One region of the Dactylosporangium sp. NPDC049742 genome, then DNA from elsewhere that is predicted to be linked to it. Evidence: riboswitches for the same ligand, from Rfam matches in the RefSeq annotation. Region 1 holds a riboswitch; the other holds the start of a gene.

Region 1 (10,536 bases):
GGGTGTCGGCGAGGGCGACGAACGACAGGTTGGTGCCGACCTGCACGATCGCGTCGACGTCCGGGGCGTCGAGCTCGGCGACGACGGCGCGGAGGCGTGCGGAGGGGACGCGGGCGATGTCCGTCGCGGTCGGGCAGCGCAGGCCCGTGATGGCGGCGACGTCGAACCCCGCCTCGGTGAAGAACCGGCCGACTTCGCGGTCGGCGATCGGCTGGTACGGCGAGAACACCGCGATCCGGTGGCAGCCGAGCTCCCGCAGGGCGGCGCGGCACGAGCTGGCGCCGGTGGTGACCGGGAGGCCGGTGCGGGCGCGCAGGCGGTCCTCGAACGCGGCGTTGCCCTCCACGCCGCCCCAGAACGTCTCCGCGGACATGCCCATGACCATGCGGTCGGGTTCGGCGGTGAGGACGTCGCGCACGGCGGTGCCGATGGAGGCGCGGATCTGCACCAGCAGCGCCTCGAAGCCGGCGTCGTCGCCCATCGCGGGGTTCGGGATGTGCATGGAGCCGGCGCGGAACGCCACCCCTGGCACCCGGGCGCTCCAGTAGTCGTGCTCGACGACGGTGTTGGTGCTGGGGACGATGACGCCGAAGACGGCGCGCGGCCCGACGGCGTTGGTCATGCGGTCAGCTCCTGACAGACGAGGGAGACCATGCGGTGTGCCCGCGCGCGGGCGGCGGGTCGGTCCAGCAGCAGCGCGTCGAGCAGAAGCGGCGAGACGATCGCGGCGACGGCGTCCTCACGGTCCTTCGCCGACGTGCCCGCGGCGCGCAGCACGGTGTGGAACGGCGCCAGCAGGTCGGTGACGTACCGCTGGCGCAGCGGCACCGCCGCCGGGTCGGAGGCGGCGGCGACGACGAGGGCCTGCAGGAACGCGCCGACGGGCCGGTCGCGGAGCCGGTCGCACAGCTGGTCGACGGCGGCGTGGAGGTCCTGCGCCGGCTCGCCGGTCGGCGCGCCGGGCGGCAGCGGCGCGACGTCGATCAGCGCGCCGAGCACCGCGCCGGGCGTGGGCCAGTGCCGGTAGATGGTCGACCGGGACACGCCGGTGACCTGGTGCAGCCGCTGCGCGGTCAGCGCCGCCGCGCCCTCGGCCAGCAGCAGCTCCAGGGCCGCGGTCAGCACGACGGTCTCGGTGTCGGAGGTGGGGCCGGCGGGGCGGCCAGGTCGGGTCACGAGCGTTGACGGTACACCTTGTACGCGAAACTATTAAGCGATACATTCCGCACCGGAAACTGCTGCCGAGCCTGGAGGCACCCATGCGCCCGCACGTGGAGATCGTCGACGAGCGTGACCTGATCTGGCACCTCGCCGAGTTCCAGCACGCCGCCGGCACCGCCGAGCAGCGCAACCTCAGCTACGACGAGGAGGACGGGTCGGCCTCGCTGAAGGTCCGCTTCACCAGCGACTGGTCGCGGCCGGCCGGCGTACACGACGCGGACACCGAATGGTTCGTGCTGTCCGGCCAGGTCGTCGTCGGCGACACCGTCCTCGGGCCGGAGGGCTACTGGACGGCGCCCGCCGGCGTGTGGACCCCGCCGGTCACGGCGGCCGCCGGCACGGAGATCCTGCTGTTCCGCGAGTACGGCGACTGGCACTTCCACCCCGAAACGAAGGACCGCGAAACCGTGCGGCCCGACCAGAAGCTCGTCGTGCTCGACAGCGCCCAGATGCCGTGGATCGACGTCAAGGACGGCTCCCCCATGCGCTTCGACCTCGGCGGCACGCCGGTGCCGGGGCTGTTCATCAAGCTGCTGCACCGCGACGAGAAGACCGGCTTCTACACCCGGCTCATCAAGGCCAAGCCCGGCTGGCGGGAGGTGCCGCTCGCGCACCACCCGTGCTCCGAGGAGGCGTACTGCCTCGACGGCGGCTTCGACTACAACTTCGGCAAGATGTGGCCCGGCACGTACTTCTGGCGCCCGCCGCTGATCCGCCACGGCGACTTCACCGCCGACGCCGAGGCCGGCTGCACGTGGATCGTGCGCTCCGACGCGGACCTCGTCGACTGGTACACCGACAACGCCCGCGTGCAGATGCACGGCGACGCCACCAACTGGGGCGACGGCTTCCCGCACAGCGCCGCGCCGCGGTTCATCGAGCCGGTCCGCTCCCGCAGCATCGGCCGCTGGAGCGACCCCACGCACCAGTGACGCAGCCGACACCCGCTCCCGCGGCGGTGCGTATGTATGGTGATGAGTGCAGCTGGTTCGGCCGGTCCTCCGGGACCGGCCGTGGCAACAGGGAATCCGGTGCGAATCCGGGACTGCCCCGCAGCGGTGAGTGGGAACGACCGCCGTCATTGAGCACTGGGCCGCGAGGCCTGGGAAGCGACGGCCAGTAGGCGACCCTGGACGACATCCAGGGTCACGCCCGCGAGTCCGAAGACCTGCCAGCGCACCGCGCGCCGCCCGGCGTGCGGTGGTCGGAGGCCGCGCGGGACGGCCGACGCCATCGACCGGCCACGCGGCGCGCGGCCGGTGGCGTCCCCCCGTGCCAGTCCGGCCGTCGTGACTGTGCACCGAGGGGACACATGAGCACCACATTCGGGCTGAGCACCGTGCTCGGCTACCCGCGCATCGGCGGAAACCGCGAGCTGAAGCGGGCCGTCGAGGCCTACTGGGCCGGCGCCATCGACGAGGACACCCTGGAGCGCACGGCGGCGACGCTGCGCGCCGACGTGTGGCAGACGCTGCGCAACGCCCGCCTCGCGGCGATCCCGTCGAACACGTTCTCCTACTACGACCACGTCCTCGACACCGCCGTCGCGGTCGGGGCGACACCCACGCGGTTCACCGCGCTCGGGCTGTCGAAGCTCGACACGTACTTCGCCATGGCCCGCGGCGTGGACGCCGAGCCCGCCCTCGAACTGACGAAGTGGTTCGGCACCAACTACCACTACCTGGTGCCGGAGATCGGGCCCGACACCGTCTTCGCCGCCGACCCGGCCAAGGCGCTGCGGGAGCACGCCGAGGCCCGCGCCCTGGGCATCGAGACCCGGCCGGTGCTGGTCGGACCGGCCACGTTCCTGCTGCTGGCCAAGGGCGACGACCCGTTCGCCCGGCTCGGCGACCTGGTCGGCGTCTACGCCGAGATCCTCGCCGCCCTCGCGGATGCGGGTGTCTCGTGGGTACAGCTGGACGAGCCCGCCTACGCCACCGACCGCGGCCCGGACGAGATCGACGCGCTGCGCCGCACCTACGCCCGACTCGGCGCGCTCAGGGCCCGGCCGAAGCTCTTCGTCGCCACGTACTTCGGCGAGATCGGCGACGCGCTGCCGGCCCTGCTGGACACGCCGGTCGAGGCGATCGGCCTCGACCTGGTCGCCGGCCCCGGCAACCTCGACCGGCTCGCGGCCGCCGGACCCCTCGGCGGCAGGACGATCGTCGCGGGGCTCGTCGACGGCCACAACGTCTGGCGCACCGACCTGCGCGCCGCGGTCGCCGCCGGGGCGGTCGTCGCCGGCCTGGCCGACCACGTGGCGGTGTCCACGTCCTGCTCGCTGCTGCACGTGCCGGTGGACCTGTCCGTCGAGACGCGCCTCGACCCGAGCCTGCACGAGCGGCTCGCGTTCGCGCGGCAGAAGGTCGACGAGGTCGTGCTCCTCGGCCGCGCGCTGCGCGACGGCACGGCCCACCTGCCCGCGCCGCTGCCCCCGCCCCCGGCGGCGTGGCGGCACGACGAGGTGCGCGCCCGGCTCGCCGCCCTCACCGCCGCGGACCGGCGGCGCGGCGACGCCACCGCCCGCGCCGCCCGCCAGCAGGAACTGCTCGGGCTGCCCGACCTGCCGACGACCACGATCGGCTCGTTCCCGCAGACCGCCGAGCTGCGCGGGGCCCGCGCCGCGCTGGCCGCCGGCACCCTCGACGACGAGGGCTACGCCGCGCTGATGCGGGCCGAGGTCCGGCGGGTCGTCCGGCTGCAGGAGGAGCTCGGCCTGGACGTGCTCGTGCACGGCGAGCCGGAGCGCAACGACATGGTGCAGTACTTCGCCGAGCAGCTGTCCGGGTTCGCCGCCACCGAGCACGGCTGGGTGCAGTCGTACGGCTCCCGCTGCGTCCGCCCGCCGATCCTGCACGGCGACGTGGCCCGCAGGGCGCCGATGACGGTCGGGTGGGCCACGTTCGCCCAGTCGCTGACCACCCGGCCGGTCAAGGGGATGCTCACCGGCCCGGTCACCATCCTCGCGTGGTCGTTCGTCCGCACCGACCAGCCGCTCGCCGGCACCGCCGACCAGGTCGCGCTCGCGCTGCGCGACGAGTGCCGGGACCTCGAGGCCGCCGGCATCCGGGTGATCCAGGTGGACGAGCCGGCGCTGCGCGAGACGCTGCCGCTGCGCCGGACGGCACAGGGGGCGTACCTGGACTGGGCGGTCGGCGCGTTCCGGCTCGCGACCAGCGGCGTCGCCGACGGCACGCAGATCCACACCCACCTGTGCTACTCCGAGTTCGGCGACGTCATCACCGCGATCGACGCCCTCGACGCCGACGTCACCAGCATCGAGGCGTCACGGTCGAAGATGGAGGTGCTCGACGACCTCGCCGCCATCGGGTACCGGCGCGGCGTCGGACCCGGGGTGTGGGACATCCACTCGCCGCGGGTGCCGTCGCGGGAGGAGATGGCCGAGGCGCTGCGCCACGCGGTCGCGGCCGTCCCGGCCCGGCGGCTGTGGGTCAACCCCGACTGCGGCCTGAAGACCCGCGGCTACGCCGAGGTCGAGGCGTCGCTGCGGCATCTCGTCGCGGCCGCCGCCGAGGTCCGCGCCGGCTGACCCGTCCGTGGCACGTGCCGGCGCCTCAGGTGGGTGCCGGCACGTGCCGTTGGCGTTTGCGGCGTCGGTACAGCGGAAGCCCGGTCGTCGGCGCTCGTTGACGATCGGGATGGCGTCAGCACATGTTGACGATGTCGGCGGCGTCAGCTTATGCTGACGGTATGACTGTGATCGACGAGCTCGGTCGCGCCGCGCACGACAGCGACCACGACGTCGCACTGCGGGCCGTCGCCCGCCTGCGCCGCCTGACCGAGCAACTGGAGGCCGAGCGGGTCGCCGCCGCCCGCCGGGACGGCTGGTCGTGGCAGGACATCGCGCTGCGGCTCGGCGTGACCAAGCAGACCGTGCACCGCAAGCATCGCAGCGCCGGCGACGACTGATGCGCCGCTACTGCTGCCGTCGACCGCGAACGCCGGTCGCCATCACCGATCGCAACGTCGTCGCGAGGAGGACTGATGTTCCGCGGTAGCCACCCCGACCTGGGCTGGACCATGGGCCGCGCCGTGCTGCGGGCCCGCGAGCTCGGCCACCCCCGCACCGGCAGCGAGCACCTGCTGCTCGCGCTCACCACCGGCACCGACGAGGTCGCCGCGGTGCTCGCCCGGCACGGCGCGACCGAGCCCGCGGTCCTCGACGCCGTGTGCCGGGCCGCGCCGCTGGGGGCCGGCGTCGCCGACGACCGCCAGGTCCTCGGGTCGCTCGGGCTCGACGTCGACCGGCTCCTCGAGGGTGTCACCCCGGCGACCCTCGACCGGGTCACCTGGCGGGAGCCGCTGCTGCCCCTCGGCGCGGCCAAGGCGCGGCGGTGGGCCGCGCAGATGCGGCCGCCGATGGGGCTCGACGCGCAGGCCGCCTTCGAGGCGTCGCTCCGGCTCGCCCTCGCCCGCCGCGAGCGGGACCACCGCACGGAGCACCTCGCGTTCGCGCTCACGGCGCTCGACCCCGGCGCCGCCTGGACGCTCGACACCGCAGGCGTGGACCTCGCCGGGCTCCTCGCCGACCTCGGCCGGTCCTTCCCGCCGCCGCGGCGCAACCTGATCCTCCGCGCGGACCGCCGCCTGTGGCACCGTTCGCGCCACAACGACCTCGTCGCCCGGTACCAGCGAACCACCGGCCGCACGGTCACCTCACCCGGCGCGCTCCCCGCCGTCATCGCCGGCCAAACGATGTAACGACCCGGTCCAGTCTTACGGCTTACAGGGTGAGGGCGGCGGCGGGTGGCCGGACGGCGTTTTAGGCATACTGGCCCCTACGGGGAGGGGTTTCACCATGTCGATGCTCAAGGGCGCCAACCTGCCGGTGCAGGCGCCGGCGGTCCGCGCGGTCCTGGGATGGCAGTCCGGCGCCGGCGTGCCCGACGCCGACGGTTCCGCGTTGCTGCTGGTCAACGGCAAAGTCCGCGACGACAGCGACTTCGTGTTCTACAACCAGCCGTCGCACCCGGCCGGCGCGGTCCGGCACGAGGGGAAGGCGACCGCGGGGACCCAGGTCACCGACACGGTGTTCGTCGATCTGGGCCGGGTGGAGCCGTCGATCGAGCGGATCGTGCTGGCCGCGTCCGCCGACGGTGGCACGTTCGGGAAGGTGCCGGGGCTGCACATCCGGCTCCTCGATGCGACGAGCGGTGCGGAGGTCGCCCGCTTCGACAGCCCCGGTGCCACGAGCGAGACGGCGTTCATCTTCGGCGAGTTGTACCGGCGGGCCGGGCAGTGGAAGTTCCGGGCGGTCGGGCAGGGGTACGCCTCGGGGCTGGCGGGACTGGCCCGCGACTTCGGCATCTCGGTCGACGACGCTCCCCCACCCACGCCCGCCGCTCCCGCGCAGCCGGCGTCATACCCGCCGCCCACCTCGAACCTGCCCATGTCGCCGACGCCCCCGGTCGCGCCGCCTGTTCCTGTCGCGGCACCTGTTCCTGTCGCTGCACCGGCTCCTGTCGCTGCACCGGCTGCTGTCGCGGCACCGGCTCCTGTCGCGCCGCCGGTCGCACCCGCAGCGCCCGCCGCGCCGGTGCGGTTGACGAAGGTGACACTGACCAAGCAGGCGCCGACGGTGTCGCTCGCCAAGCAGGGCGGCCGGTCCGGTTCGCTGCGGGTCAACCTCAACTGGAGCATGCGCTCCCTCGGCAAGCGCGGCCTCTTCGGCAAGCAGAAGACCGCCCACCTGCCCGACCTGGACCTCGACCTGTGCTGCCTGTGGGAGCTCATGGACGGCCGGAAGGGCATCGTCCACCCGATCGGCGACAGCTTCGGCGAGCTGGACCGCCCGCCGTACATCATGCTCGACGGCGACGACCGCACCGGCGCCAACGAAGCGGGCGAGAACCTCACCATCAACCTCGACCACACCGACAAGTTCCGCCGGATCCTCATCTTCGCGAGCATCTACGCCGGCGCCACCTCGTTCGCCGGCCTCGACGCCGTCGCCACCCTGTTCCCCCAGCACGGCGCCCCGATCGAGATGCGCCTCGACGAATGCACCGTCGAGTCCCGCGCCGCCGCCCTGTTCCTCATCGAGAACATCAACGGCGAGCTCGTCGTCCGCCGCGAGTCGCGGTACATCGTCCAGGCCCCCGGCCAGTACCGCAACGACGCCGTCGACGCCGCCTACAACTGGGGCATCAAGTGGGTGACCGTCCCGGGCAAGAGCTGACCACCCCGCCCCGCGACGACCGTCCGCAGCCGCCGCCGCAGCCGCCGCGAGCTCCCAGGCAACGCCGCCAACCGCAGCACCTCGGCCTCGGTGAGCTCGTGCCGGCCCGCCAGGGCCAACGCCGCGACGTACGGCCGGACCTCCGCCGCCTCGAGCAGCCTCACGACATGGTGCAGGACGCGCAGCAGCACGCCACGGTCGGCATTGGGATGCCCGGCGACAACGCGCAGCAGATCGTTGAACTGCCACGTTTCATAATCGCCGTCCAGCACACGCACCAGCGTGCCGGCAGCGGCCTGCGGTCGCCGCGCCACCGCCATCCGGACGAACGAATACCCGCTGCCCGCGAGCGCGTCGAGCCCGGCTTGGCCGAGCCCGGGGGTCCTGCGCCGCCCGGAGGTAGTCCGCCGGAGACCGCGCCCCGGCAGGCAGCAGCGACTCGAGCTCCACCCAGCCATCGTCCCACCACGCCGTTGCGCAAGGCATGACCGCCGGCGGGGTCAATCGAAGCGGCGCCGACTCGTCCGCAGCAGGCGTGGCCGCCGCCGACTGCAGGGTCAACCGAGCGCTGCCGAGCTCGCCGCGGCAGGCGTCCGCCGATGGCGTGAGTCGTCACGCGTCGGGTTCGGGTAATGCGCGGCGCAGGGCGTCGGCCGGGGTGAGGGTGCAGCCTTCGCCGTAGGCGTCGTCGAACGCCGGACGCCCCAGCATGGCCGCAAGGTCGCGATGCAGGTCCTCATCGGCCGGTTTCGACAGGCGCAGATGGTGGCCGGACAACTCGCGCTAGCGGTGCGCGGCGCCGAGCTCGGCGCGGCAGGCGTCCGCCGATGGCGTGAGTCGTCACGCGTCGGGTTCGGGTAATGCGCGGCGCAGGGCGTCGGCCGGGGTGAGGGTGCGGCCTTCGGCGTAGGCGTCGTCGAACGCCGGCCGTCCCAGCATGGCCGCAAGGTCGCGATGCAGGTCCTCATCGGCCGGTTTCGACAGGCGCAGATGGTGGCCGCACGACTCGCGTTGGCGGTGCGCGTCGCCGAGCACGCCGCTGCAGGCGTCCGCCGATGGCGTGAGTCGTCACGCGTCGGGTTCGGGTAATGCGCGGCGTAGGGCGTCGGCCGGGGTGAGGGTGCGGCCCTCGGCGAAGGCGTCGTCGAAGGCGGGGCGTCCCAGCGCGGTCGCAAGGTCGCGGTGCAGGACCTCGTCGACTGGCTTCGACGGGCGCGGGTGGGGGCCGGACGACTCACGCTGGCGGTGCGCGGCGCCGAGCTCGCCGCTGCAGGCGTCCGCCGAGCTCGCCGCTGCAGGCGTCCGCCGAGCTCGGCGCGGCAGGCGTCCGCCGATGGCGTGAGTCGTCACGCGTCCGGTTCGGGTAATGCGCGGCGTAGGGCGTCGGCCGGGGTGAGGGTGCGGCCTTCGGCGTAGGCGTCGTCGAACGCCGGGCGCCCCAGCGTGGTTGCGAGGTCGCGGTGCAGGTCCTCGTCGGCCGGTTTCGAGGGGCGGAGGTGGGGGCCGGACAACTCGCGCTGGCGGTGGGCGGCGCCGAGCAGGACGGCGGCGGGCCGGGGGCGGTCCTGCGCGGCGGCGAGCGCGGCGAGCGCCTCGAGGGACTGCACGAGCACCACCGACTGGCCCGCGACCAGGACCGCCTCGGCGCAGCCGCGCAGCAGCTCGGCGGCGCGGGGCAGGTCGCCGGTGTGCCTGGCGTGCTCGCCGAGGACGAACAGCGCCCGTCCCGCGCAGCGGCGGTCGCCGAGCCTGCGCAGCGCCGGCAGCACGTCGTGCATCAGCTCGGCGGCGTGAGCAGTGGAGCCGCGGACGAACGCCCACTGGGCGAGGCCGACGTCGGCGTGGACGATGTCGGCCTCGCTGCCGGCGGCCTCGGCCATCGCCCGGCTCTGTGTCAGCCAGGCGTGGATGTCGTCGTCGGCGACGCCGGCCGCCATGGCCCGCTGCGCCATCATGAACAGGGTGTTGGCCGCATACACGTGGTCGCCGGCGCGGCGGAACAGGGTGACGCTGTCGCGGCCCCATTGCAGGGCCTCGCTCAGCGCCCGCGATGCCAGCACGAGGCCCTGCATCGTGAGCGCCCGGTCCCACCCGCGGTCCTCGGGGAACCCGTCGAGGGCCTCGCGCAGCGCGGGGTGGCTCAGCTCAGGCCGGATCCACGTCGAGCACATGCCGACCGCGCGGGCGGCGGTCGCCCGGGTCAGCGGGTCGTGGCCGGCGGCGAGCCGCTGCGCCCGCTCGGCGAGGTCGAAGGCGGTGCCGGCGTCGCTGGGGTGCAGCACGGCGCTGGCCGCGGCGAGCCCGGCGACCGCCGCCGGGGTCGCGGGCGGCTCGCCGGCGGCCAGGGTCCGTTGGATCCACTCCTGCGCCTCGCGCCGCTGCCCGGCCAGGTCCCAGAACCGTTCCAGGGCCGCGATCCAGCGCCAGGCCGACTCGGTGTCGCCGGTGTCCACACTGTACGAGAACGCGGCGCGCACATTCGGCTGCTCCGTCGAGACGCGCAGGAACCAGGCCCGCTGCTCGGCGTGCCTGAGCCCCTCGGCGGCGCGCTCGCCGAAGGCCAGGAAGTGCGCGGCGTGGCGCCGGCGCGTGCCGGGTTCGGCGTCGCCGGCACCGAGGCGCTCCGCGGCGTAGGAGCGGATCGTCTCCAGCAGCCGATACCGGCGCAGGTCCCCGCCGGCGGTGGAGACGAGCGACTTGTCGACGAGCGCCGGCAGCACCCTGACGGCCGCCCGTGCGTCGCCGTGGACCGCCTGGACGGCGTCGAAGTCGAAGTCGGCGGGGAACACACCGAGCCGGTCGAACAGGGCGCGCTCGTCGGCATCGAGCAGCTCATAGCTCCAATCGATGGCGCTGCGCAGGGTCCGGTGCCGCGGACCGGCGGTGCGGGCGCCCGCGGACAGCAGGTCGAAGCGCTGGTCGAGGTGCTCGACGAGCTCGGCCGGCCCGAACGTGCGCAGCCGCGACGCGGCCAGCTCGATCGCGAGGGGCAGGCCGTCGACCCGCCGGCAGAGGGCGGCGACGGCGGGGGCGACGCCGTCGGTCAGGGCGAACCCCGGCGCGGCGGTCGCGGCCCGGTCCACGAACAGCCGCACCGCGGCGCTGCCCGCGATGTC
Region 2 (10,536 bases), on a different contig from region 1:
CGTCACGACCTGGTTGCCCGGGAACGTCCACCGCAGGGCCCAGCCGGTGATCGGGGCGGTGCCGGTGTTGCGGATCGTCACGTCGCCGTTGAACGTGCTGCCCCAGTCGGACAGTCCATAGTGGACGCTACAGGGGCCGGACGGCAGCGAGGCTGAGGGCGAGACGGAGACCGAAGGCGACGCGGAAGGCGGACGCGAGGGACTGGCGGAGAGCGACACGCTGGGCACGACGCCGCCGCTCTTCGTGATCATGTTGGTGGAGTGGGTGCGGAAGGGGGCGAGCTCCGGGGCGCCCTTCATCACGCCGAACTTGCCGTCGACGCTGGTGGCCGAGTACCACCAGAACGCGCTGCCGTCACCGCCGGCGGCCTCGAAGTCGCTGTACAGGGCGGTGAACCAGGCGGTCCGGTCGACGTTGTGCACGTTGAACTCGCCCATGAAGAAGGGCTTGCCGACCAGGTTGTGCGAGTCGTTGATCCAGGCGCGGACCAGGGTCTTCGTCTGCTCGATGCCGAGGTTCGCCCAGGACTCCGTCGGGTACGGGTGCGCGGAGGTGAAGTCGATGTACGGCGACTGGTGGATGTAGACGAAGGGGTTGCCCTCGTCGCCGCCGAAGCCGTACCTCGTCTCGTGACCCTCCAGGCCGGTGCCGAGCAGGTGGTTGGGGTCGATGCCCTTGATGAACGCGCCCATCTCGTCGACCCAGGCGCGCAGCGTCGCGCCGCTGGTGTTCTCGTTGGGGGTCTGGTTCTCATACCGCGGCTCGTTCATGAGCTCCCACGCCATGATCGTGGGGTCGTCCTTGTACTTGACGCCGCTGTAGTGGTTGGTGCGGTTCAGCGCGTGGGACACGTAGTTCTTGTAGCTGGTGAAGCAGCCGGGGCACTTCGACTTGCTGAAGAACTGCCCCCGGCCGGGCTGGCCGCCGGACAGGCCTTCCCACTGGAGGCGCCGGTCGATCCCGCCGTACGCCTCCCAGTAGTTGTCGAAGACCGGGATGAGGCGGATGTTGTGGGTCCGGGCCGACTCGATGATGTAGTCGAACAGGGCGAACTGCTGCTCGTTGTAGACGCCCTTGGCGGTCTCGAAGCCGTGCCAGCTCTCCATGCTGAACATCCACAGGCGCAGGACGGTCACCTTGTCGGCGGCCAGGTTCGCCAGGTGCGCGTCGATCTTGGCCTTGTCCATGTACTGGGTCTCGGTGTCACCGGAGCCGGAGCCGTAGGTGAACAGGTCGTAGGTGTTGGTCCCGGCGAAGTAGAAGCTCTTGCCGCCGAGGCAGAAGCGGATGCCGCACCGCTGGACGAATGCGGTGGCGGCGGTGGCCTGGTTGACGCCGGTCAGCGTGACGACGGCGCCGACCAGGACCAGGAGGACGGCGGTCAGCGCGGCGGGCCATCGACGGCGGGCGGATTTGCTCATGCGGGTTTCCTTCGATGCCGATCGGGCGGGGTGTCCCGCGGCCGGCGCCGAGCCGCGAGCATTGAACGTGATCGACCTAACCGGTTAAGCGAAGTCAGGTTACGACTCCACCGAACGTCGGTCAAGGATGGAACTTAGCCGATTCAGTTGCCACCGCGGGGCACTCACCGAGTGAGGTGGCCGCCCTGGCCGACCTCGTACGCCTCGGCGACCCATCCGGCGAACGCGTCGTCGAGCTGCCCGCGGTCGCCGACGCGGAACTGGTGCACGAACAGGCGCTTCGTGTACGGCGACGCGCGCAGGATCCGGGGATCCTCGACCATCCGCTCCAGGTCCAGGTATCCGGCCAGCCCGTGTGTGGTGGGCCGGGCGCCGGCGAACCCGCGCCTGCTGCCCTTGAACGTGATCGTGGTCTTGGCGACCGCGTAGGTGAACGGGCCGCACGCCTCGACCAGCTCGACGAATCGGTGGTACAGCGCCACGCTGCCGGCCGGCTTGCCACGCAGGTGGTCTTCCACGGTCCAGTCCTCGCGCTCCATGGGCTCGACCCTAGCCGCCGGTCAGAGGCGGACGATCCGGCCGGAGCGGGGTGCGGCGCGGCCGGCGAGCACGTCGAGCCAGGCGGCGCGCAGCGCCTCCGGGCCCTCGCCGGTCTCCACGTCGACCCAGCCGGCGGCGGCCGCGGCGAAGCGGCGCCACGCCTCGGCGAAGCGGCGGTCGAGGCCCTCGCGGCCCCAGTCGGCGGTCCGCTTGCGCATCTGGTCTGGGGCGAAGAACACCTGGCCGGCGGCGTCGGCGTTCGGGATCTGGGCGGTGAGACCGACCGCCACGTCGCGGACGAGCCGGTCGCCGAAGTGGGCGCGGACCGCCGCCCGGGTGGCGGGCGAGCCGGACAGGTCCAGGTAGACGGCGGGCACCGCGTCGAGCGTGGCGACGTCGTCGTAGGGCACGACCTGGTCGTAACAGCCGAGCGACTCGGTGAAGGCGACGTTGCCCGGCGAGGTCAGCCCGATCACGCGCGGGCCGCGGCCCCGCAGCTCGAACGCGGCGGCGTAGGCGGTCTTGCTCGACGCCGAGGACAGCAGGACGGTGGCGGCGCCGTGGCAGTCGTTGTCCAGCAGCTGGTCGGCGAGCATGAACGAGGTGAAGAACAGCGGCCGGAACAGCACCAGCAGGTCCTCCTGGTCCGCGCGGTACACGGGGTCGCCCGTGGTCAGCCGGTATGCGTTGTACGGCGACGGCAGCCCGGCCCGGTGCCCGGCACCGTCGCGGAACCCGGTCCCGTCGATCCGCACCGGCCGCACGACGAGGTGGCTGGCGGGTGGCAGGTAGCCGTACACGCGCTGTCCGGCCTCGACACCCGGTGCCGTCGACGCCGCCACCTCCGCGAAACCCCACAGCGGCACCAGTCCCAGACCCAGGCCGCTGTCGGGGTCGCGGTGCGGGAAGAACTCCCAGTAGCGCATCGACTCGCCGAGCACGGCGTAGGTGACGTTGTTGGCCGTCATGCCGACCCGGTCGACCCGCAGCAGCGCCTCACCGCCGGCCAGGCCCGGCACCGGCCCTTCGGCGAGCACGGTCCGGGCGAGGTCGTCACGGGCGACGGCAAGGGTCCAGGCGGTCATGGCCGCCACGGTACGAACCGCCGCGGCATCGGGCAACGGGGCGCCGGGTGACATGTGCCATCCCGCCGCCCCGGTCGCCCGCGACATCGGACGCGGTGAGGCGAACCCCACTACACGAAGCGCCAGAGGTGGTCGTTGGTGCCGTTGTCGTCCCAGATGAGGACCTGGGCGCCCTGGGCGGTGGAGGCGCCGTTGACGCCGAGGACCCGTCCGCCGTTCGCGGCCTGGATGCGGAAGTAGCCGTTCGCGCCGTACCGCAGCCGCCAACGCCGATCGGAGGACGAGGTGTCGGCGAGTTGGACGGCTCTGGCGCCGTTGGCGGTGCCCGCGTTCTCGACGCCGAGGACGAGGCCGCTGTTGGCGTTGCGGAGACGGATGTAGCCGCCGGTGTCGACGACGGCGGTCCACAGGTGGTCGGCGGTGCCGGTGTCGCCCCACTGCAGGACGAGGGCGCCGCTGGCCGTGGACATGTTGGTGACGCCGAGGACGAGGCCGCTGCCGAGGTTCTGGATGCGGCGGGCGCCGTTGGGCAGGAAGCGCCACAGGTTGTCCGCCGAGCCGTCGTCGGCGGACTGCACCGCCTGCCCGCCGTTGGCCGTCGAGTTGCCGGAGATGCCCAGCACCAGGCCACTGTTGACGTTGCGGAGCTTGTGGCCGCCGTCGCCGTTGTCCACGACGGTCCAGCGGTGGTCGGCGGTGCCGTTGTCGGTCCACTGCAGCGCGACGGCGCCGGCGGTGGTCGACATGTTCTGGATGCCGAGGACTTTGCCGCTGTTGATGTTGCGCAGCCGAACGGCGCTGCCGTCGACGACGACCTCCCAGTTGTGGTCGGCGGTGCCGTTGTCGGTCCACTGCAGCGCCAGGCCGCCGTCGGCGGTGGACATGTTCTGGATGCCGAGGACCAGCCCGCTGGCGGCGTTCACCAGACGGTGGTCCGGCGAGCTGGTGGAGGCGCCGTTGGCGCTCCAGTAGACGGTGTAGTTGAAGCCGTGGGCGTCCTGGAAGGCGCCGAGGCCGACGTTGGTGCCGTTCGCGGTCGCGGTGAACGCGAGCGAGCTCGTGCTGGTCCGCGTGATCGACGAGGTGTTCAGCGCCGGCAGCGCGGACAGCGTGGTGTTGCCGTAGTTGCCGGCGAGCACGACCGGGCCGTAGGTGACGGCGACGACGTTGGCGTTGTCGTTGGCGGGGCGGACCGCCACGGCCATCGGCAGGCGGACGGTGACGGTGTCGCCGGAGGTCCATGACCGGGTCAGCGCCGCGTAGGTGCCGGGGGCCGTGGCGATGTTCTGCACGGTGCCGTTGACGCTGACGGTGGCGCCGGACGTCCACGAGGGGATGCGGATCCGCATCGTCCACGACCCGCCGACGCTGCCGGTGACCTGCAGCGTGGTTGTGTCGCTGACCGGGTAGCTGGTCGTCTGCGTGACCGTGATCCCGCGCTGGCTCCAGGTGAGCACCGACGGCGCGAACAGGTTCACCGTCAGCGTGGTGCCGTTGTAGAAGTAGATGGACTCCATCAGCTTCGTGTTCGTCTCGACGCCGGTGCCCTGGCAGCACCAGAAGCTGTCGTAGTCGGTGCTCCACGTGCCGCCGCCCCACGCCGGGCCGACGCCGCGCCGGCCGCCGGCCCGCAGCGGGGTGAAGTAGGTGACGTGGCCGTGGCTGTCGGCGGGGTTCTGGGCGCCGATGAGGTGGTTGAGCAGCGCCCGCTCGTAGAAGTCGAAGTAGCCGGCGTTGTTCGGGTCCAGCAGCCAGAGCTCCTTCGTCAGTTTCAGCATGTTGTACGTGTTGCACTGCTCGGCCGTGTCGTTGGTGAGGAAGCCCGCGATCGCGTTCGGGCCGCGGAAGTGTTCGGCCTGGCTGTTGCCGCCGATGACGTACGTGTGGGCGTTGACCGCGATGTTCCAGGCGTTGACGGCGATGTCCCGGTAGCGGGTGGTGCCGGTCGCCTTGTACTCGCGGGCGGCGCCGATCCACTTCGGCACCTGGGTGTTGGCGTGCAGCCCGTTGAGCGCGTCGGTGTTCGAGGCCAGGGGGTTGAAGACGGCGTTGTGGTCGAAGCGTTGCGCGGCGGTGAGCCAGCGCGCGTCGCCGGTCTGCTGGTACAGGTCGGCGAGGACCGCGTTCATGCCGCCGAACTCGACGCCCAGCGTGGTCTGCATCTGCGAGGCGGACAACCGGCCCGTGCGCCAGTCGACCCAGCCGGCGAGGGCGAGCAGCACGTCCCGGGCCTGGGTCGAGCCGATCAGGCGCCACACGTCGAGCAGGCCGGCGAGGGTCTTGTGGATGCAGTACCAGGGAACGTTGCCGTTGCTCAGGTTGCCGGCTTCCAGGGCGGTGAAGTCGGACTCCGGGAAGCCGGACAGGTAGCCGGTGTTGAAGCCGGCGGCGGCGTTGTTGGCCTGGCAGGCGGCCATCGCGGCGACCATGGCGTTGGCCTTGTCGCGGCAGGTGGTGTCGCCGAGCACGGCGTAGGCCTGGGCCCAGGCGGTCAGCAGGTGGCCCTGCATGTGGGTGCGGAACGGGAAGTTCGGCGCGTCCCAGCCGCCGGTCGCGGCGGCGCCGGCGGTGGACAGCCGGTGGTTGGCCCGGAAGTTGTAGACGAGCCGGTTGACGTCGACGAAGCGCAGGTAGGCCAGGGTCCGGTTCTGGTTGTCCAGGAAGCGGCCGGTGCTCAGCCGCACCTGCCCGAGGTCGAACGCGTAGGCCGAGACGCCGATGTCGGCGCGTGCCGGGGCGAGGGCGGCGCCCGCGGCGGTCGGGGCGCCGAGCAGGGGCGCGGCCGCCGAGGCGGCGGCGACGGCGCCGGTGGTCTGCAGCAGCCGGCGGCGGCTGACGCTGGGGTGGGGCATGGGGTGTGATCCTTTCGAACCGTGACGGCGGCGGTGGCTCTGTGAGCGTTAACATGCCTGCGCGACGCGCCCGCACTACGGGGGTGACGAGTGAAGTGAGCGCTAACATCGCGGCGGCATGACGAGACTGCCAGAGGAATCGGCAACCTTCAAGGGCTCGGGCCGGTCCCGCGACACGTCGGCACGGCTGTCACGGGACGGCCGCCCGCGGAATGTGAAGATCACAACACGCCGCACCGACATGTGGTGTGTGCAATTCCCGGCGACCCTAGATATGGTGCTCGACGCAGCTGGTTCGAGCCGGTCCCCCAGCGGGGCCGGGTCGAGGCAAGAGGGAACCCGGTGCGAGTCCGGGACTGCCCCGCAGCGGTGAGTGGGAACGACCGCCGTCGAGCACACTGGGCCATCCGGCCTGGGAAGTGACGGCCAGTAGGCGACCATCCGTGGTCACGCCCGCGAGTCCGAAGACCTGCCAGCGCGCCACGCACACCCTGTGCGTGGCGGCTTCGAGGCCGCGCGGGACGGCCGACGCCACCATGAACGGTTCACGGCCGGGCGACCCGCCGTGCGCGCCGTTCGGCGTCCCCGCGACCTCGGATCCACTGGAACGAGCTCGCGAGGAGAGAGCCAGTGACGGTCACGACGGCGGAGCCACGCCGGCATGCGATGCGGGTCCGCAACCGCGACGGCGACCTGGAGCCGGTCGACGTCGGCAAGATCGTCAAGGCGGTCGAACGGTGGGTCGGCGGCCTCGACGAGGTCGACCCGCTGCGGGTGGCGACCAGGACGATCAGCGGCCTGTACGACGGCGCCACCACCGCGGAGCTGGACAAGCTGTCGATCCAGACCGCCGCCGAGCTCATCGGCGAGGAACCGCAGTATTCGAGGCTCGCGGCGCGGCTGCTCGCCGCGTACGTCGGCAAGGAGGTCCGCGGGCAGGGCGTGGCCGGCTTCAGCCAGTCGATCCGCCACGCCCACGGCCTGGGGCTGATCGGCGACGAGACGGCGGCGTTCGTGGCCCGCCACGCCCGCGAGCTCGACGACGCCGTCGACCCGGACGGTGACCTGCGGTTCGAGTACTTCGGGCTGCGGACGGTCGCCGACCGGTACCTGCTGCGCCACCCGACCAGCCGCCTCGTCGTGGAGACGCCGCAGTACTGGCTGCTGCGCGTGGCCTGCGGGCTGTCGCGGACGCCGTCCGAGGCCGTCGGCTTCTACCGGCTCATGTCGTCCCTGGCGTACCTGCCGAGCTCGCCGACGCTGTTCAACTCCGGCACCCGGCACACCCAGATGTCCTCCTGCTTCCTGGTCGACTCGCCCCGCGACGAGCTCGACTCGATCTACGAGCGCTACCACCAGGTCGCGAAGCTGTCGAAGTTCTCCGGCGGCATCGGCATCTCCTGGACGCGGGTCCGCGGCCGGGGCGCGCTCATCCGCGGCACCAACGGCAGGTCCAACGGGATCGTGCCCTTCCTGAAGACCCTCGACGCCGGGGTCGCGGCGGTGAACCAGGGCGGCCGGCGCAAGGGCGCCGCGTGCGTGTACCTGGAGCCGTGGCACCCGGACATCGAGGAGTTCCTGGAGCTGCGGGACAACACCGGCGAGGAGTCCCGGCGCACGCACAACCTGAACCTGGCCAACTGGATCCCGGACGAGTTCATGCGCCGGGTCGAGGCCGACGCCGACTGGTCGCTCATCGACCCGTCCGACGCGCCGGAGCTGCCCGACCTGCACGGCGCGGCGTTCGACGACGCCTACCGCGCCGCCGAGCAGCGGGCGGTCAGGACGGTCAAGGCCCGTGACCTGTACGCCCGGATGATGCGCACCCTCGCCCAGACCGGCAACGGGTGGATGACGTTCAAGGACCGCTCCAACGCGCTGTCGAACCAGACCGGTTCGCCCGGCAACACCATCCACCTGTCGAACCTGTGCACCGAGATCCTCGAGGTCAACAGCGACGACGAGACCGCCGTGTGCAACCTCGGCTCGATCAACCTCGGCGCGCACGTCACCGCCGACGGCGTCGACTGGCAGCGGCTGCGCGACACCGTCCGAACCGCCGTCGTGTTCCTCGACCGGGTCATCGACATCAACTACTACCCGGCGGCGCAGGCCGCCGCGTCGAACCCGCGCTGGCGGCCGGTCGGCCTCGGCCTGATGGGCCTGCAGGACGCGTTCTTCACGCTCCGGCTGCCGTTCGACTCGGAGGCGGCGCGGGACCTGTCCACCCGGGTCCAGGAGGAGATCCTCCTGACCGCCGCCGAGACGTCCGCCGAGCTGGCGGAGCGGTCCGGCCCGCACCCGGCGTTCGCCGAGACCCGCGCGGCGCGCGGCGAGCTGCACCCGGACCTGTGGGGCGCCACCCCCGCACAGCCCGGGCGGTGGGCGGCGCTGCGGGCCCGGATCGCGGCGCACGGACTGCGCAACTCGCTGCTCGTCGCGATCGCGCCGACGGCGACGATCGCCTCGATCGCCGGCTGCTACGAGTGCATCGAGCCGCAGGTGTCCAACCTGTTCAAACGCGAAACCATGTCCGGCGAGTTCCTGCAGGTCAACACCTACCTGGTCCGGGAGCTCAAGGCCCGCGGGTTGTGGACGGCCGCGGTCCGCGAGCAGATCAAGCGGGCCGAAGGGTCCGTGCAGGCGGTCGACGGCCTGCCCGAGGACGTGCGCTCGCTGTTCCGCACCGCGTGGGAGCTGCCCCAGCGGGCCCTCATCGACCTCGCCGCGGCCCGCGCGCCGTACATCGACCAGTCCCAGTCGCTGAACCTGTTCCTGGCCGCACCGACGATCGGCAAGCTGTCCTCGATGTACCTGCACGCCTGGAAGAGCGGGCTGAAGACCACCTACTACCTGCGGTCCCGGCCGGCGACCCGGATCCAGCAGGCCACTGTCTCCCTCGTCGCGCCGCCCGCCGAGGCCGTCGCCTGCTCCCTGGAAAACCCCGAGTCGTGCGAGGCCTGCCAGTGACCACCATCCCCGAACCCCGTCTCGGCGCCGACATCCGGCCGATGCTGCTCGACCCCGGCATGGACCTCACACTGCGGCCGATGCGGTACCCGCAGTTCTTCGACCGGTTCAAGGACGCCATCAAGAACACCTGGACCGTCGAGGAGGTCGACCTGCACAGCGACCTCGCCGACCTGTCCAAGCTCTCCCCCGCCGAGCGGCACCTCGTGTCCCGGCTGGTCGCGTTCTTCGCCACCGGCGACACGATCGTCGCCAACAACCTGGTCCTCAACCTGTACCAGCACATCAACAGCCCGGAAGGGCGCCTCTACCTGTCCCGGCAGCTGTTCGAGGAGGCCGTCCACGTCCAGTTCTACCTGAACCTCCTGGACACCTACGTCACCGACGACGCCGAACGGACCGCGGCGTTCGCCGCCGTGGAGAACATCCCGTCGATCGCGCGGAAGGCCGAGTTCTGCTTCCGCTGGATCGACTCCCTCGGCGACCTGCACGAGCTGAAGACCCGCGACGACCGGCGGGCGTTCCTGCTCAACCTCATCTGCTTCGCCGCCTGCATCGAAGGGTTGTTCTTCTACGGCGCCTTCGCCTACGTGTACCACCTGCGCTCCCGCGGGCTGCTGCACGGCCTCGCCTCGGGCACCAACTGGGTCTTCCGCGACGAGTCGATGCACATGGCCTTCGCGTTCGACGTCGTCGACACCGTCCGGTCCGAGGAACCGGACCTGTTCGACGACGAGATGGCCGGGCAGATCCGGGCCATGGTCGCCGAGGCCGTCGAGTGCGAGGTCCAGTTCGCCGCCGACCTGCTCGAGCAGGGCATCTCCGGCCTGTCCCTGACCGACATGCGCGAGTACCTGCAGCACGTCGCCGACCGCAGGCTGGCGCTGCTGGGCGTCGAGCCGCTCTACGGCAGCCGCAACCCGTTCGCGTTCATGGAGCTCCAGGACGTCCAGGAGCTGTCGAACTTCTTCGAACGGCGGGTCTCGGCGTACCAGGTCGGCGTCACCGGCAGCGTCTCCTTCGACGACGACTTCTGAGCACCCGCGCCGGCGTCGTGGCCGTCCACCGGGCCCGTGCCCGGTGGCGGCACCGGCCCGCCGTCCGGGGGCCTGGCCGAGCTGGGTGGGCAGAAGTTTCGGTCGGCTGTGGGCGGGCATGGCGCCCAGGACCCGGTCGGCCTCGCGCCGGTGGGCGCCGGTGACCCGCTCGGCGAGGTGACGCCCGGCCGGGTGGGTGACACTGCACCGCGCCGGTCGCTGGGTCATGCCACGCGACGGTCCGGCTCTGCGGTGGGGCGGATCGGCCCATCACCGGAAAGGACCAAACGGCACATGGAAACCATCACCTCCGAGGTACTGATCTCCCGGCTGGCCGACTGGGGCGTCGACACGGTGTTCGGCATCCCTGGCGACGGCATCAACGGGATCATGGAAGGGCTGCGGCGCAACGCCGACCGGGTGCGCTTCGTCCTGACGCACCACGAGGAGGCGGCCGCGTTCATGGCCACCGCCCACGCGAAGGCCACCGGACGCATCGGGGTGTGCCTGGCCACGTCCGGGCCCGGCGGCATCCATCTGGCCAACGGGCTGTACGACGCGAAGCTCGACCACGCGCCGGTGCTGGCGATCACCGGGATGCAGGAGACCTCGGTGCTCGGCACCGGATAC

The links. A riboswitch is a leader RNA that binds a small molecule or an ion and turns the genes downstream of it on or off. The one in region 1 is predicted to bind cobalamin.
Region 2: another riboswitch for cobalamin. It lies ahead of AB0J72_RS12770 (ribonucleoside-diphosphate reductase subunit alpha); the one in region 1 lies ahead of metE (5-methyltetrahydropteroyltriglutamate--homocysteine S-methyltransferase).

What each region holds. Positions count from the first base shown of each region.
Region 1 is NZ_JBFANF010000016.1:108,749-119,284, forward strand. Features, by position in the region: gene AB0J72_RS21585 (arylmalonate decarboxylase) at 1-622, opposite strand, end outside; gene AB0J72_RS21590 (TetR/AcrR family transcriptional regulator C-terminal ligand-binding domain-containing protein) at 619-1,176, opposite strand; gene AB0J72_RS21595 (DUF4437 domain-containing protein) at 1,260-2,153, shown strand; cobalamin riboswitch at 2,190-2,412, shown strand; gene metE (5-methyltetrahydropteroyltriglutamate--homocysteine S-methyltransferase) at 2,534-4,771, shown strand; gene AB0J72_RS21605 (helix-turn-helix domain-containing protein) at 4,933-5,151, shown strand; gene AB0J72_RS21610 (Clp protease N-terminal domain-containing protein) at 5,227-5,943, shown strand; gene AB0J72_RS21615 (TerD family protein) at 6,041-7,420, shown strand; gene AB0J72_RS21620 (hypothetical protein) at 7,375-7,740, opposite strand; gene AB0J72_RS21625 (hypothetical protein) at 8,261-8,455, opposite strand; gene AB0J72_RS21630 (hypothetical protein) at 8,489-8,770, opposite strand; gene AB0J72_RS21635 (LuxR C-terminal-related transcriptional regulator) at 8,767-10,536, opposite strand, start outside.
Region 2 is NZ_JBFANF010000007.1:251,373-261,908, forward strand. Features, by position in the region: gene AB0J72_RS12750 (cellulose binding domain-containing protein) at 1-1,422, opposite strand, end outside; gene AB0J72_RS12755 (DUF5655 domain-containing protein) at 1,587-1,961, opposite strand; gene AB0J72_RS12760 (DUF2855 family protein) at 1,983-3,047, opposite strand; gene AB0J72_RS12765 (beta-L-arabinofuranosidase domain-containing protein) at 3,158-5,899, opposite strand; cobalamin riboswitch at 6,174-6,391, shown strand; gene AB0J72_RS12770 (ribonucleoside-diphosphate reductase subunit alpha) at 6,566-8,869, shown strand; gene AB0J72_RS12775 (ribonucleotide-diphosphate reductase subunit beta) at 8,911-9,906, shown strand; gene AB0J72_RS12780 (thiamine pyrophosphate-dependent enzyme) at 10,201-10,536, shown strand, end outside.